Regions from separate parts of the Cellulomonas sp. SLBN-39 genome, predicted to be linked through region 2. Evidence: riboswitches for the same ligand, from Rfam matches in the RefSeq annotation. Region 2 holds a riboswitch; each other region holds the start of a gene.

Region 1 (3,941 bases), 680 kb from region 2:
GCATCACGCTGCTGCCCGACGCGGTGCTCGACGACGGCGTCCTCGACATCGCGGCCATCGACACCCGCGGCGGGATCGCGGGCTGGGCGCAGCTCTTCGGCGAGGTCGTGCTCCAGGGTGTCGGGGTGCGCAACGAGCTGCCGAACAAGATCGGCCGCATCGACCACGCCCGCGCGCGGAACGTGCGGATCGCCGTGCCGGGCGGCGAGCACGTGCAGGTCGACGGCGACATCGTCGGCCGCGCCACCGCGATCAGCGCCCGCGTCGACCCGGGCGCCCTCGTCATGCGCGTCGCGGGCTGACCTCGGGCACCTGCTCGACCACGGGCGGGGCGACCGCGGCCCCGACCAGCACGAGGACGCCCGCGAGCGCGAGGAGCGCCGCGACGGGGACCACCGGGCCGGCCGCGTCCTGCAGGGGCGGCAGGTAGAACGGGTAGAGCGACGGCAGGACGATCGACATGCTGTACGCCGTGCCGTACCCGCTGGAGCGCACGCCGGGCGGGAACTGCTCGACGAGCCAGGCGCCGACCGGCCCGTACACGGACACGGTGACGACCTGCAGCGCGACGACCGCGAGGACGAGCCCGGCCCCCGTCGCCGGGCCGAGGGCGGCGAGGTAGGCGGCGGGGGCGAGCACCGCGGACGCGGCCCCGAACCCGAGGAAGAACCGGCGCCGCCCGACGCGCGTGGACAGGTGCCCGCAGGCGAGCATCGTGACGGCGGACGCGGCCGTGCCGGCGAGCATCACGGCGGTCACGTGCACGGCGTCGAGCTCGCGGACGGCCCCGAGCTGGGCGGTGAGCACCGCGACGGCCATCGCGGTGAACAGCCAGAGGCCGGTCATCATGACGAACAGACGGCGCAGCCGGTGCCGCTGCGCGCCGACGAGCACCTCGGCGAGCGGTCCCCGGGCTGCGGTCCCGGGCGCCGCGTCGACGGCGGCCGGCACGGGCCCGGGGGCGGGCGCGTCCTGCACGTGCCGGGAGTAGTGGACGAGCGCGACGAGGGCCAGCCCGGCGCCGACGACGAACGGCACCCGCCACCCCCACGCGGCGTACCCGTCCTCGCCGAGCACGGCGAGCAGCCCGAGCACCAGCACGGCGATGGTCGCGTTGGCGGCGGGCGACATCGCCATGATCGCGCCGCTGACCAGGCCGCGCCGCGAGGGTGCGGTCCACTCGATCGCCAACGGCACCCCCGCGGTGTACCCGCCGCCCACGAAGAACCCGCACACCACGCGCAGCGCGACGACCACCGCGAGCGTGGCCGTCGGCCCGAGCAGCGCCGCGGGGACGACCGCCACCAGCAGCGTCGCGACCGCGAGACCGGCCAGGCTGGTGCGCGCGACCACGGTCCGCCCCGCCCGGTCGGCCCACGACCCGAGCACCGCCGCACCCACCGGCCGGGCCAGCAGCGTCGCGACCAGCACGAGGCCCGCGTGCGCGACCGCGTCGCCCGGGCCGTAGAGCGTCGCGGTCACCGGCGCGAGCGCGATGACCGGCAGGAAGATGTCGAACTGGTCGACGTAGTTGCCGAGGACCCCGCCCCGCACGGCGGCACGCGCAGGGTCGGGGACGGCACCCGGCTGGGCGGGTGCGGACACGGCAGGACGTGGCTGAGGCATGGTGCTCCCTACGCCGGCATGACCCGGACAGGTTCGACGGTCGACGGCCCCGAGCCGTCCTCTCAGCCCGCTGGTGCGGGCTCCCGTGCAACGAAGACCCCGGCACGCTAGCGCACACCGCCTACCGGCTGCCCTGTTCTCGGGCTCGGATCTCCCCCGCAGGTGGGTGGTGCACGCATACCCGGGCCCCCGACGATCGAGTCGTGAGCACACCCCTCCTCGCCCCGCCGCCCGAGCCCGCTGCTGCCCCGCGAGGCGCGCTCGCCGCGCGCCTGCTGGCGCCAGACCGTCGGCCGGCGGCACTCGCCCTCGTCGTCGCGACGTCGCTGGCCGTCGTCGTGGTCGTCGAGACCGCGCGGACGTCCGTCGTCGACCCGTACCGGCGGATCACGACTGTCGACGGGGAGGTCGCCGTCTGGGGGAGTGCGCCGTCGTGGGTCGACCCGGTGCGGGACGCTGCCCCGTGGCTGAGCGATGCCCTGCCCGTCCTGGCGTGGCTCGGTGCGCTCAGCGTCGTGGCAGGCCTGTTCATCGCCGTACGCGACCCGGTTCCCGCGGTGGTGCTGGCAGCCTTGCCCGTGGTGCTCTGCACCCTCCTGGCGGGGACTTTCCTGCTCTCCTGGTGGTGGGGCCTCGCGGGTGTCGCCGTGGTGACGGCCGTCCGGCGTCTGCGGTCCGCGGTGCCCACGTACGTGCTGGCTGTCGGGGCCGTCGCGGCGTTCAACGCTGAGCCGTCGATGGCGATCCTCACGAGCGGTGGCCCCGTGCACGCGACCGGAGGCCCCGCCGGGTGGTGGACCGTCGTCGGATTCGCCGCGTACCTCGGCGCGGCCGTCACCGTCGCCGCCGCCCTGGGCGCCGCCCTGCGGTACGGCGCCGCGACGGCGTGGGCGCGCGCGGTGGGACGACGGGCCGAGCTGGACCGGTCCGTCACGGCCGAGCGGTCCCGCCTGGCGCGGGACCTGCACGACGTGGTCGCCCACCACATGTCGCTCGCGGCCGTGCGCGCGGAGAGCGCCCCCTTCGTCCACCCCGACCTCGACGGGCGGGCCACGGACGTGCTCCGCTCCGTCGCCTCCGACGCCCGTAGCGCCCTGGCCGAGCTGCGGCAGGTGATCGCCGTGCTGGAGCGGGCGCAGGATGCACCGGCAGCGCCGCAGGCCGGGGTCGCCGACGTGGACGCGCTCGTCGATGCTGCCCGGACGGCCGGTCAGGACGTCGTCATGATCGGCCGCTGGGACGGCGTCCCCGCGACGACGGGGTACGTGTTGTACCGCGTGGTGCAGGAAGCGCTGAGCAACGCACGACGGCATGCCCCGGGGTCGTCCGTAGCCGTCATCGCGACTTCGCGCGACGGCGGGGTGGGAGTCGTCGTCGAGAACGCCGCGAACCATCCCGCCGACGAGCCCGGCACTGGACTCATAGGCATGCGCGAACGGGTCGCTGCGCTGGGTGGGACCGTCACCGCGGGCGCGGTCGACGGTGCCTTCCGGCTGGTCGTCGACCTGCCGACGGGTGACTGTTCAGACGCCATCCTCGCTGCAGACGGAGCGGCTGGGCGACGCCTGCCCACTGGAGGCCAGGAGTGACAGTGCTCGCCGGCACCGCGTCACCTGTCACCCGCGTCGTGGTGGCCGACGACCAGGACGTCGTCCGGGAAGGGATCGCGGCGATGCTCGACGCGTCGCCCGACCTTGAGGTGGTCGGCACGGCCGCGGACGGCCGCGCGGCAGTCGACCTGGTGGCCCGCACCCGTCCCGACCTCGCCCTGCTCGACGTCCGGATGCCTGTCATGGACGGTATCTCCGCCACAGGGCTGATCGTCGCCGCCCACCCGACGATTCGGGTCCTCGTGCTCACCACGTACGACCTCGACGAGTACGTCGACCGGGCGCTCGCGGCGGGCGCCGGAGGCTTCGTGCTCAAGGACTCACCGGTGGGCGACCTCGTCGACGCGGTCAGGCTCGTCGCGGGCGGCGCCATGCTGCTCGGCCCACGCGTGAACCGGCGTGCCGTCGCAGGGCCGGACCGGCAGGCGTGGAAAGCGCTGGTGGAGACCCTGACGCCACGGGAGCGGGACGTGCTCGACGGCCTCATGCGGGGCCTGTCGAACACGGAGATCGCCGCTGAGCTCGTCGTGGCGGAGGAGACGGTCAAGTCCCATGTCTCGGAGGTGCTGCGCAAGACGGGGTGCCGCGACCGTGTCCAGGTCGTCGTCGCCGCCTATCGCGGCCAGGTGCCGACGACGGCACGTTGATGCCGCCCGTCGCTCAGGTCGCCTCGCCGGTGCGGACGCGGCGGAGCCAGTCGCGGGC
Region 2 (3,941 bases):
CCGGCGCCCGCCTCGATGACGAGGTGGCCTGCACCGTGGGCGGTGTGCGTCCCGGCCGCAGCCACCGTGCCCGCAGGGCTGAAGAACGTGAACCCGGCGTGCAGCACGATCTGCAGGACGCCGAGCACCGGCACGAGCGTGACCGCCCGCAGGCGTCGACGGGCGACCGCGGCCCCGGCCAGCAGGGCGACGGCCCCGAGGAGTGCGGCGCCCAGCGCGTCGGGCAGCGCCCCGCCGGCGGCAGCGTGGGCGGCGGCGGTCACGGCGAGGGACGTCGCGGCGACCGTCACGGCGCGTGCGACGGGCAGCGCGCCGCCCGGTCCCTCGCTCACACGCCGCACCCTACCCGGGACGAACGTCCTGCCCCACGCGCAGGGTGCGAGGGGGTCAGCGCGTGGCGCGACCCACGAGCCGTGCGGTCCCGCGGGTGGCGACGACGCGGCTGAGCGCGACGAGCGCGCCGGTGATGACCGCGGCGGCGGCGACCTCGGAGAACTTGATGTCCTCGTCCGTCGAGTCCGCCTGCGGCGGCTTGTGCCCGCGGGTCTTCTCCCAGGCGGTGTCGATCGCCTTCTGCACGACCCACGCCGCGGCCAGGGTCACGCCGAGGCCGACCATCTTGGCCACCATCGACTGGTCCTTGTCGCCCACCGCGTCCTCCTGCTGCTCGTCGGTCACGTCCTGGGCCGACGCTAGTGCGGCCCCGACGGATCCGCAGGTCGGCGCACTGCGTGAGCGGATATCGACGCACGTGAGCATGTGCTGATAACGTCCCATGTGCACGTGAGAGAAAATCGGCTCATCGGAGGTGCGGGATGACGGCATGGGCCCACGTGCGCGGCCCGAGCGACCTCGGCGGCTTCCTCCGCGAGATGCGCGAGCTCGCCGGCCTCACCCAGGAGGAGCTGGCGGAGCGGATCGGCGTCGACCGCCGGTACGTCTACCAGCTGGAGCAGGGGGGCGGGACGCTCTACATCAACCGGCTCTTCGAGGTCATGCGCGAGCTGGGCGTCGAGATGCGGGTCGAGCAGCCGTAGCGGCCCGCTAGTCATCACCCGAAGGGCGGAGCTCGTGGAGGGCGCAGGCCAGGGTGAGCGCGCCGACGCCCAGCACCGCCGGCGCGTTCCACGGGGCCTCGGTGGTGAGCACGGCGGCGTGCGTGACCAGCGCCGCTGCCGCTGCCGTGACCGCCACGGCCACGGCACGGGCCGCCCGCGGCGGTGTGCGCCGACGCACGAGCTGCCGCACCAGGGCGTGAAGCACGGACCGCAGCAGCACGCCCGCGACCGCTCCGGCGGCGGCGCCGATCGCCACGGCGAACGGCAGGAGGCCGCCGACGGGTCCGGTGGGCTGCGTGAGCTCCGGCCACACCAGCGCCCACGCCCCGGCCCACGCGCCCGCGAGGGCGCCCGCGGCCGCCGCCAGGACCACGCCACGCGCCGACCGGGGGATGCGCGGGGCGACGGCCGGGACGGGTTCCATCACCGCACCGTAGCGAGGCCCGGGCGGGCAGGCGTCGGACGGGTGTCCGGGGGAGGGCTAGGATCGGCGGCGAACGACAGGGGAGCGTCGGGCGTCCGCGAGGACGTGCTGGACGCTGAGAGTGCGGACCACCGCAGACCCTCGAACCTGATCCGGCTCGCACCGGCGTAGGGAGTCGGGCTTCTCTCCTCCCGCGGTCGGCGTGCTCCCGCGGGCGCGTCGGGGCGCGGGGGCCCTCCGCGACGACGACGGAGGACGCACCACCTCATGGCACCCACCCACCACCGCACCCGCACCGCTGCCCTCGGGCTGGCCGGGGCGCTCGCGCTGACCGGCTGCTCGGCCGTCGGCGGCGGCACCGACGCGGGCGAGGGCACCGACGGCGGCACGGTCACGCTCGTGACGCACGAGTCGTTCGGCCTGGCCGAGGGGATCCTCGAGCAGTTCGAGCAGGACACCGGGCTCACGGTCGAGATCGTCCAGCAGGCCGACTCCGGGGCCCTGGTCAACCAGCTCGTGCTGACCAAGGACGCGCCGCTGGGCGACCTGGTCTACGGCGTCGACAACACGTTCGCGTCCCGGGCGCTCGACGAGGGCGTCGTCGTGCCCGCCGAGGTCACGGCCCCGGCCGCGCAGGACGCCGCCGCGTACGCCGTGCCCGGCGACGACGGCGCGCTGACCGCGATCGACGTCGGCGACGTCTGCATGAACGTCGACCTCACGTGGTTCGAGGAGCAGGGCGTCGAGCCGCCGGAGACGTTCGAGGACCTCACGGCGCCGCAGTACGCGGACCTGACCGTGGTGCCCGACCCCGTGACGTCGTCGCCCGGCCTGGCGTTCGTGCTCGCCACGATCGGGAGGTTCGGCGAGGACGGGTGGCTCGACTACTGGGCCGACCTGCGCGACAACGGCCTGCAGGTCGCCGACGGGTGGAGCGAGGCGTACTACACCGACTTCAGCGGCGGCGGGGGCGAGGGCCCGCGGCCCGTCGTGCTCTCGTACGCCTCGTCGCCGCCGTTCACGGTGCCCGAGGGCGGTGACGAGCCCACCACGGCCGCCCTGCTCGGCACGTGCTTCCGGCAGGTCGAGTACGCGGGCGTGCTCGCCGGCGCCGACAACCCCGAGGGGGCCGCGCAGCTCCTCGACTTCCTGCTGTCCGACGAGGTCCAGGCCGACATCCCCACGTCGATGTACATGTACCCGGTCAGCTCGTCCGTCGAGCTGCCCGAGGACTGGGCGTCGTGGGCCCCGCTCTCCGACGAGCCCTACGACGTCGCGCCGGCCGACGTGGCCGAGCACCGCGAGGCGTGGCTCGAGGACTGGTCGGCGACGGTGGTCGGCTGACATGACGCTGCTCGACCGGCGCGTGACGCCCGCCGCCGCCAGGGGGCCGGCGGCGGACCGTCGCGCGTCGGTCGGGCGCACGCTCGGGTGGGCCGCAGCGGCCGGCGTCCCGCTGGCGTTCCTCGGGGTCTTCTTCGCCTGGCCGGTCGCCGAGATCGTCGGGCGCGGCTTCGTCACCGACGGCGTGCTCGACCTCAGCGGCGTCGGCGAGGTGCTGGGCCGGCCGCGCACGTGGCGCATCCTCGGCCAGACCCTCACGCAGGCCGCCCTCGGCACCGCCGGGTCCCTGCTGCTGGGCATCCCCGGCGCGTACCTGCTGCACCGGTGCCGGTTCCCCGGCCGGGACGCGCTGCGCGCCGTCGTCACCGTGCCGTTCGTGCTGCCGACGGTCGTGGTCGGCGTCGCGTTCCGCTCGCTGCTCGTCGACGGCGGCATGCTCGGCGGACTCGGTCTCGACGGCACCCTCGCCGCGATCGTCCTCGCGCTCGTGTTCTTCAACTACGCCGTGGTCGTGCGCACCGTCGGCGGGCTGTGGGAGCGGCTCGACCCGCGCGCCGAGCAGGCCGCCCGGTCCCTCGGCGCGTCGCCGTGGCGGGCGTTCCGCACCGTCACGCTGCCCGCGCTCGCCCCCGCGATCGCCTCGGCGGCCTCGCTGACGTTCCTGTTCTGCGCCACGGCGTTCGGCACCGTCCTCGTGCTCGGCGGGCGGCGGTTCGGCACCGTGGAGACCGAGATCTGGGTGCAGACCACCCAGTACCTCGACCTGCGCGCCGCGGCCGTGCTGTCGGTGCTGCAGCTCGTCGTCGTCGCCGGCGCGCTCGCCGCCGCCGCCCGGGCGCGGGCGCGCACCGAGCGGGCCCTCGACCTCGGCGAGCCCGTCGGCACCGCCCACCCGGTGCGGTGGCGCGACCCCGTCGACGTCACGGCCGTCGTCGTCACGGCCGTCACCGTGGTCGGGCTGCTCGCGCTGCCGCTGGTCAACCTCGTCGTCCGGTCGCTGCGCACGCCGACCGGCTGGGGCCTCGACCACTACGCCGCGCTCGCGCTGCCCGCCGACACGCTGCGCGTCACGCCCCTGGCGGCGGCCGTCACGTCGCTGCGGGTCGCGCTCGACG
Region 3 (3,941 bases), 2.1 Mb from region 2:
GGTCGCGGCGTACCCGCGGGTCGCCGAGGTCAAGCAGATCGTCGACGCGGCCCTGGCGTTCGCCGCCCAGGTCGGGTCGCAGCCGGTCGGCTCGGTGCAGGCGGACGTCACGACCGCGTACGCGGGCGGGTCGTACGTCGACGGCGTGTACACCGGCTCCGGCCCGCTGCCCACGACCGGCCGCGACGACCGCAGCCGCGAGTCGGCGCTGGGCAACACGGTCGCCCAGGCGCTCCTCGACGCCACGTCGTCGGCCGAGCGCGGCGGCGCCCAGATCGGCGTCGCGAACCCCGGCGGTCTGCGGGGGGAGCTGTTCTACGCCCCGGACGGCGTGGTGACCCTCGCAGAGGCGAACGCCGTCCAGCCGTTCGTCAACAACGTCTGGACGACGACGCTGACGGGTGAGCAGGTCGTCACGCTGCTGGAGCAGCAGTGGCAGACCAACGCGGACGGCACGATCCCGAGCCGGCCGTACCTGCAGCTCGGCCTGTCGGACAACGTCTCGTACACGTTCGACGCGTCGCGGCCGCTGGGCGACCGCATCACGTCGGTCACGGTCGACGGGGAGCCGGTCGACCCGGCTGCCGGGTACCGGATCGCGACGTACTCGTTCCTCGCGCAGGGCGGCGACAACTTCCGCATCCTGACCGAGGGCGACGCGACGGCCGACTCGGGGCTGATCGACCGGGAGGCGTGGTTCGCGTACCTCGAGGCCCACCCCGACCTCGCGCCGGACTTCACGGAGCGCGCCGTCGGCGTGCCCGAGCTGCCGGCGTCGGTCGAGGCCGGGCAGGACCTCACGTTCGGGGTCTCGGGCCTGAACCTCACGAGCCTGGGCGCACCGGAGAACACCTCGCTCGAGGTGCTGCTCGACGAGGAGGTCCTCGGGGAGGTCACCCTGACCCGTTCGGGCGTCGACGCGTCGGGGACCGTCGACGTGACGATCCCGGCGGGCACGGCGGCCGGGTCCCGCACCCTCGTGCTGGTCGCGCAGCCGAGCGGCACGACGGTCCGTCTGCCGCTGACCGTGGAGGCGGGGCTGCCGTCGTCGACGACCACCCTGACGGCCCGGCCCGACAGCCAGGTCCACGGGGCGTTCGGCCGCCGCGTCGAGCTCACGGCGCGGGTCGTCGCCGACGTCCCGGCCGCGGGGTCGGTGGAGTTCGTCGCCGGCGACGAGGTGCTGGGGACGGCGACGCTGCGCCGCGGTCAGGCTCGTCTGACGCTGCCCGCGAGCACGCCGGCGGGCACCTACGAGGTGGTCGCGCGGTACGCGGGCAGCTCGACGGTCGCGGGCTCGCAGTCCGCGCCGGTGACGGTCACGGTCGAGAAGGTCGGGTCCGCCACGACGCTGAGCGTCGCCGGCTCGCCGGTGTCCTGGCTGCCCTCGCTGTGGGTGTCGACGGTCCGCCTGGACACCGGTCGCCTGCCCGACGGCACCGTCGAGCTCCGCGACGGCACCCGGGTCGTGGCCCGTGCCGACGTGCGGCTCGGGGTCGCGATCGGCGCGCTCCCGCGTGACCTGGGCCGCGGCACGCACAGCCTGACCGCGGTGTTCGTGCCGGACGACGCGGCGAACGTCGAGGGCAGCACGAGCCGCACGGTGCGGGTGAGCGTGCGCTGACCCGACCCGGTGCCCGCTGCGGCGGGTGACGGACGGAGCACCACCAGGAGGGACGGGCCGGGCGGCCCGTCCCTCCTGCCGTGCACGGGGCGGGACGTGGACGCCGCGTCCGACCGGTGAGACCGTCCCCGGACCGGCCGCGGGACGGGCCACGGGGCCGCTAGGTTGGTCCGCGACACGGGGTGCCCCCATCGGAGGGGGCTGAGATCACACCCGTCGAACCTGATCTCGTTAGCACGAGCGAAGGGATGTCCTCCATGACGTCTGCCGTCCTGCCCTCCCACGACCTGGCCGCCCGCGCCGGCGCGGCGCTGACCGCGCTGCGGGCCCGCACCCCGCTCGTGCAGTGCGTCACCAACGAGGTGACGTCGAACCTGGTCGCCAACGCGGTCCTCGCGATCGGCGCCTCGCCCGCGATGGCGTCCGTGCCGGGCGAGGCCGAGGAGCTCGCGGGGTCCGCCGGTGCGGTCCTGGTGAACCTCGGCACGCCGGGCCCCGACCAGCGGGCGTGCGTCGAGGCGACCGTCGCGGCCGCGGTCGGCGCGGGCGTGCCGTGGGTGCTCGACCCCGTCGCGGTCGGCGTCCTGTCGGTCCGGACGCGGCTCGCGGCCCGGCTCCTCGCGGAGCGTCCGACGGTCGTGCGGGGGAACGCGAGCGAGGTCCGTGCGCTGGCGGGCGAGGTGTCGTCCGGGCGCGGCGTCGACGCCCGCGACCGCGTCGAGGCGGCGGCGTCGGCGGCCCGGGCGCTGGCCGGTGCCACGGGCGGTGCGGTGGCCGTGTCGGGGCCCGTCGACCTCGTCACGGACGGGTCGGTGGCGCTCCGGCTCGCGGTCGGTGACCCTCTCCTCGCCCGCGTCACGGGTGCGGGGTGCGCGCTGGGCGGGCTCACGGCGGCGTTCGCCGCGGTGACGGACCCCGTGGCGGCGGCGGTCGGGGCGTCGACGGCGCTGGGGGTCGCGGCCGAGCGGGCCGCGGTGGTCGCGCGGGGTCCGGGGTCGTTCGTCGTGGCGCTGCTCGACGAGCTGTCCCTGCTGAGCGCCGACGACGTCGCGTCGCGCGTGGGCGCCGAGCTCGCGGTGGGGGTGCCCGCGTGAGCCGCGGGCCGGAGGGGATCTACCTCGTGCTCGACCTCGACGTGTGCGCGTCGGCCGGCCACCACCCCGCCGACGTCGCACGGGCCGCGGTCGTGGCGGGCGTCGGGGCCGTGCAGGTGCGGGCCAAGCGTGCGCCGGTGCGCGAGCAGGTCGCCGTGACGGTCGCGGTCGCCGACGCGCTGCGCCTGGCCGGGCCGGCGCTGCTGGTCGTCGACGACCGGGTCGACGTGGCCCTGGCCGCCCGGGCGCGCGGCGCCCTCGTCCACGGCGTGCACGTGGGGCAGGGCGACCTGGCGGTCGACGACGTGCGGGCGCTCCTGGGCGCCGACGCGGTCGTGGGCGTCTCCGCGGCGCGGCCGCAGGACGTGCGTGCCGTGCCGGGCGCGGCGGACTACGTCGGCAGCGGACCTGTCCGCCTGACGGCGACGAAGCCCGACGCCGGCCCGGCGCTCGGCCTGGACGGCCTGGCCGCGGCCGTGGCGGCCTCGTCGCTGCCGGTGGTCGCGATCGGCGGCCTCGCGGCCGACGACGCGCCCGCCGTCCGGGCGACGGGTGCACGCTCCATGGCCGTGGTCGGCGCGGTGTGCGGTGCGCCGGACCCGGGTGCCGCCGCGCAGGCGCTGGTGGCCGCCTGGTCCGCCGCGGCGCCGCCGCCGGGTGCGGACGGCGCCGACCGGTCGTCCACCGGGCGTGCGGCGGTGGCCCGATGAGCGCCCGCCGGCCCAGCCGGGTGCGCGCGCTGTCCGTCGCCGGGACCGACCCGACCGGCGGCGCGGGCGTCCAGGCGGACCTGAAGTCGTTCGCCGCGCACGGTGCGTACGGCATGGCCGTCGTCACCGCCCTCGTCGCGCAGAACACGCACGGCGTGCGGGCGGTGCACGTGCCGGACGTGGCGTTCCTGCGGGCGCAGCTCGACGCCGTGGGTGACGACGTCACGGTCGACGCCGTCAAGCTCGGCATGCTCGGCACGCGTGACGTCGTCGAGGAGGTCGCCTCGTGGCTGCGCCGCACGCGCCCGCCGGTCGTGGTCCTGGACCCGGTGATGGTCGCGACCAGCGGCGACCGGCTCCTGGACGCGGGGGCCGAGCAGGCGGTGCGCGCGCTCGTCGCGCAGGCGGACCTGGTCACGCCCAACCTGCCCGAGCTCGGCGTGCTGCTCGACGAGCCACGAGCCCCGTCGTGGGGCGCGGCCGTGGACCAGGCGCGCCGGCTCGCCCGGTCCG

The links. Region 2 has a riboswitch for thiamine pyrophosphate ahead of FBY24_RS08055 (thiamine ABC transporter substrate binding subunit). Riboswitches for the same ligand answer to the same signal wherever they lie in the genome.
Region 1: another riboswitch for thiamine pyrophosphate. It lies ahead of FBY24_RS04880 (MFS transporter); the one in region 2 lies ahead of FBY24_RS08055 (thiamine ABC transporter substrate binding subunit).
Region 3: another riboswitch for thiamine pyrophosphate. It lies ahead of thiM (hydroxyethylthiazole kinase); the one in region 2 lies ahead of FBY24_RS08055 (thiamine ABC transporter substrate binding subunit).

Annotation. Positions count from the first base shown of each region.
Region 1 is NZ_VFOA01000001.1:1,073,143-1,077,083, forward strand. It holds gene FBY24_RS04875 (diacylglycerol kinase family protein) at 1-302, shown strand, start outside; gene FBY24_RS04880 (MFS transporter) at 283-1,626, opposite strand; TPP riboswitch at 1,615-1,723, opposite strand; gene FBY24_RS04885 (histidine kinase) at 1,830-3,215, shown strand; gene FBY24_RS04890 (response regulator transcription factor) at 3,218-3,883, shown strand; gene pheA (prephenate dehydratase) at 3,897-3,941, opposite strand, start outside.
Region 2 is NZ_VFOA01000001.1:1,754,040-1,757,980, forward strand. It holds gene FBY24_RS08035 (hypothetical protein) at 1-332, opposite strand, end outside; gene FBY24_RS08040 (DUF4235 domain-containing protein) at 388-678, opposite strand; gene FBY24_RS08045 (helix-turn-helix domain-containing protein) at 816-1,037, shown strand; gene FBY24_RS08050 (hypothetical protein) at 1,045-1,482, opposite strand; TPP riboswitch at 1,551-1,673, shown strand; gene FBY24_RS08055 (thiamine ABC transporter substrate binding subunit) at 1,750-2,826, shown strand; gene FBY24_RS08060 (iron ABC transporter permease) at 2,828-3,941, shown strand, end outside.
Region 3 is NZ_VFOA01000001.1:3,846,301-3,850,241, reverse strand. It holds gene FBY24_RS17515 (ExeM/NucH family extracellular endonuclease) at 1-1,624, shown strand, start outside; TPP riboswitch at 1,793-1,890, shown strand; gene thiM (hydroxyethylthiazole kinase) at 1,882-2,718, shown strand; gene FBY24_RS17505 (thiamine phosphate synthase) at 2,715-3,428, shown strand; gene thiD (bifunctional hydroxymethylpyrimidine kinase/phosphomethylpyrimidine kinase) at 3,425-3,941, shown strand, end outside.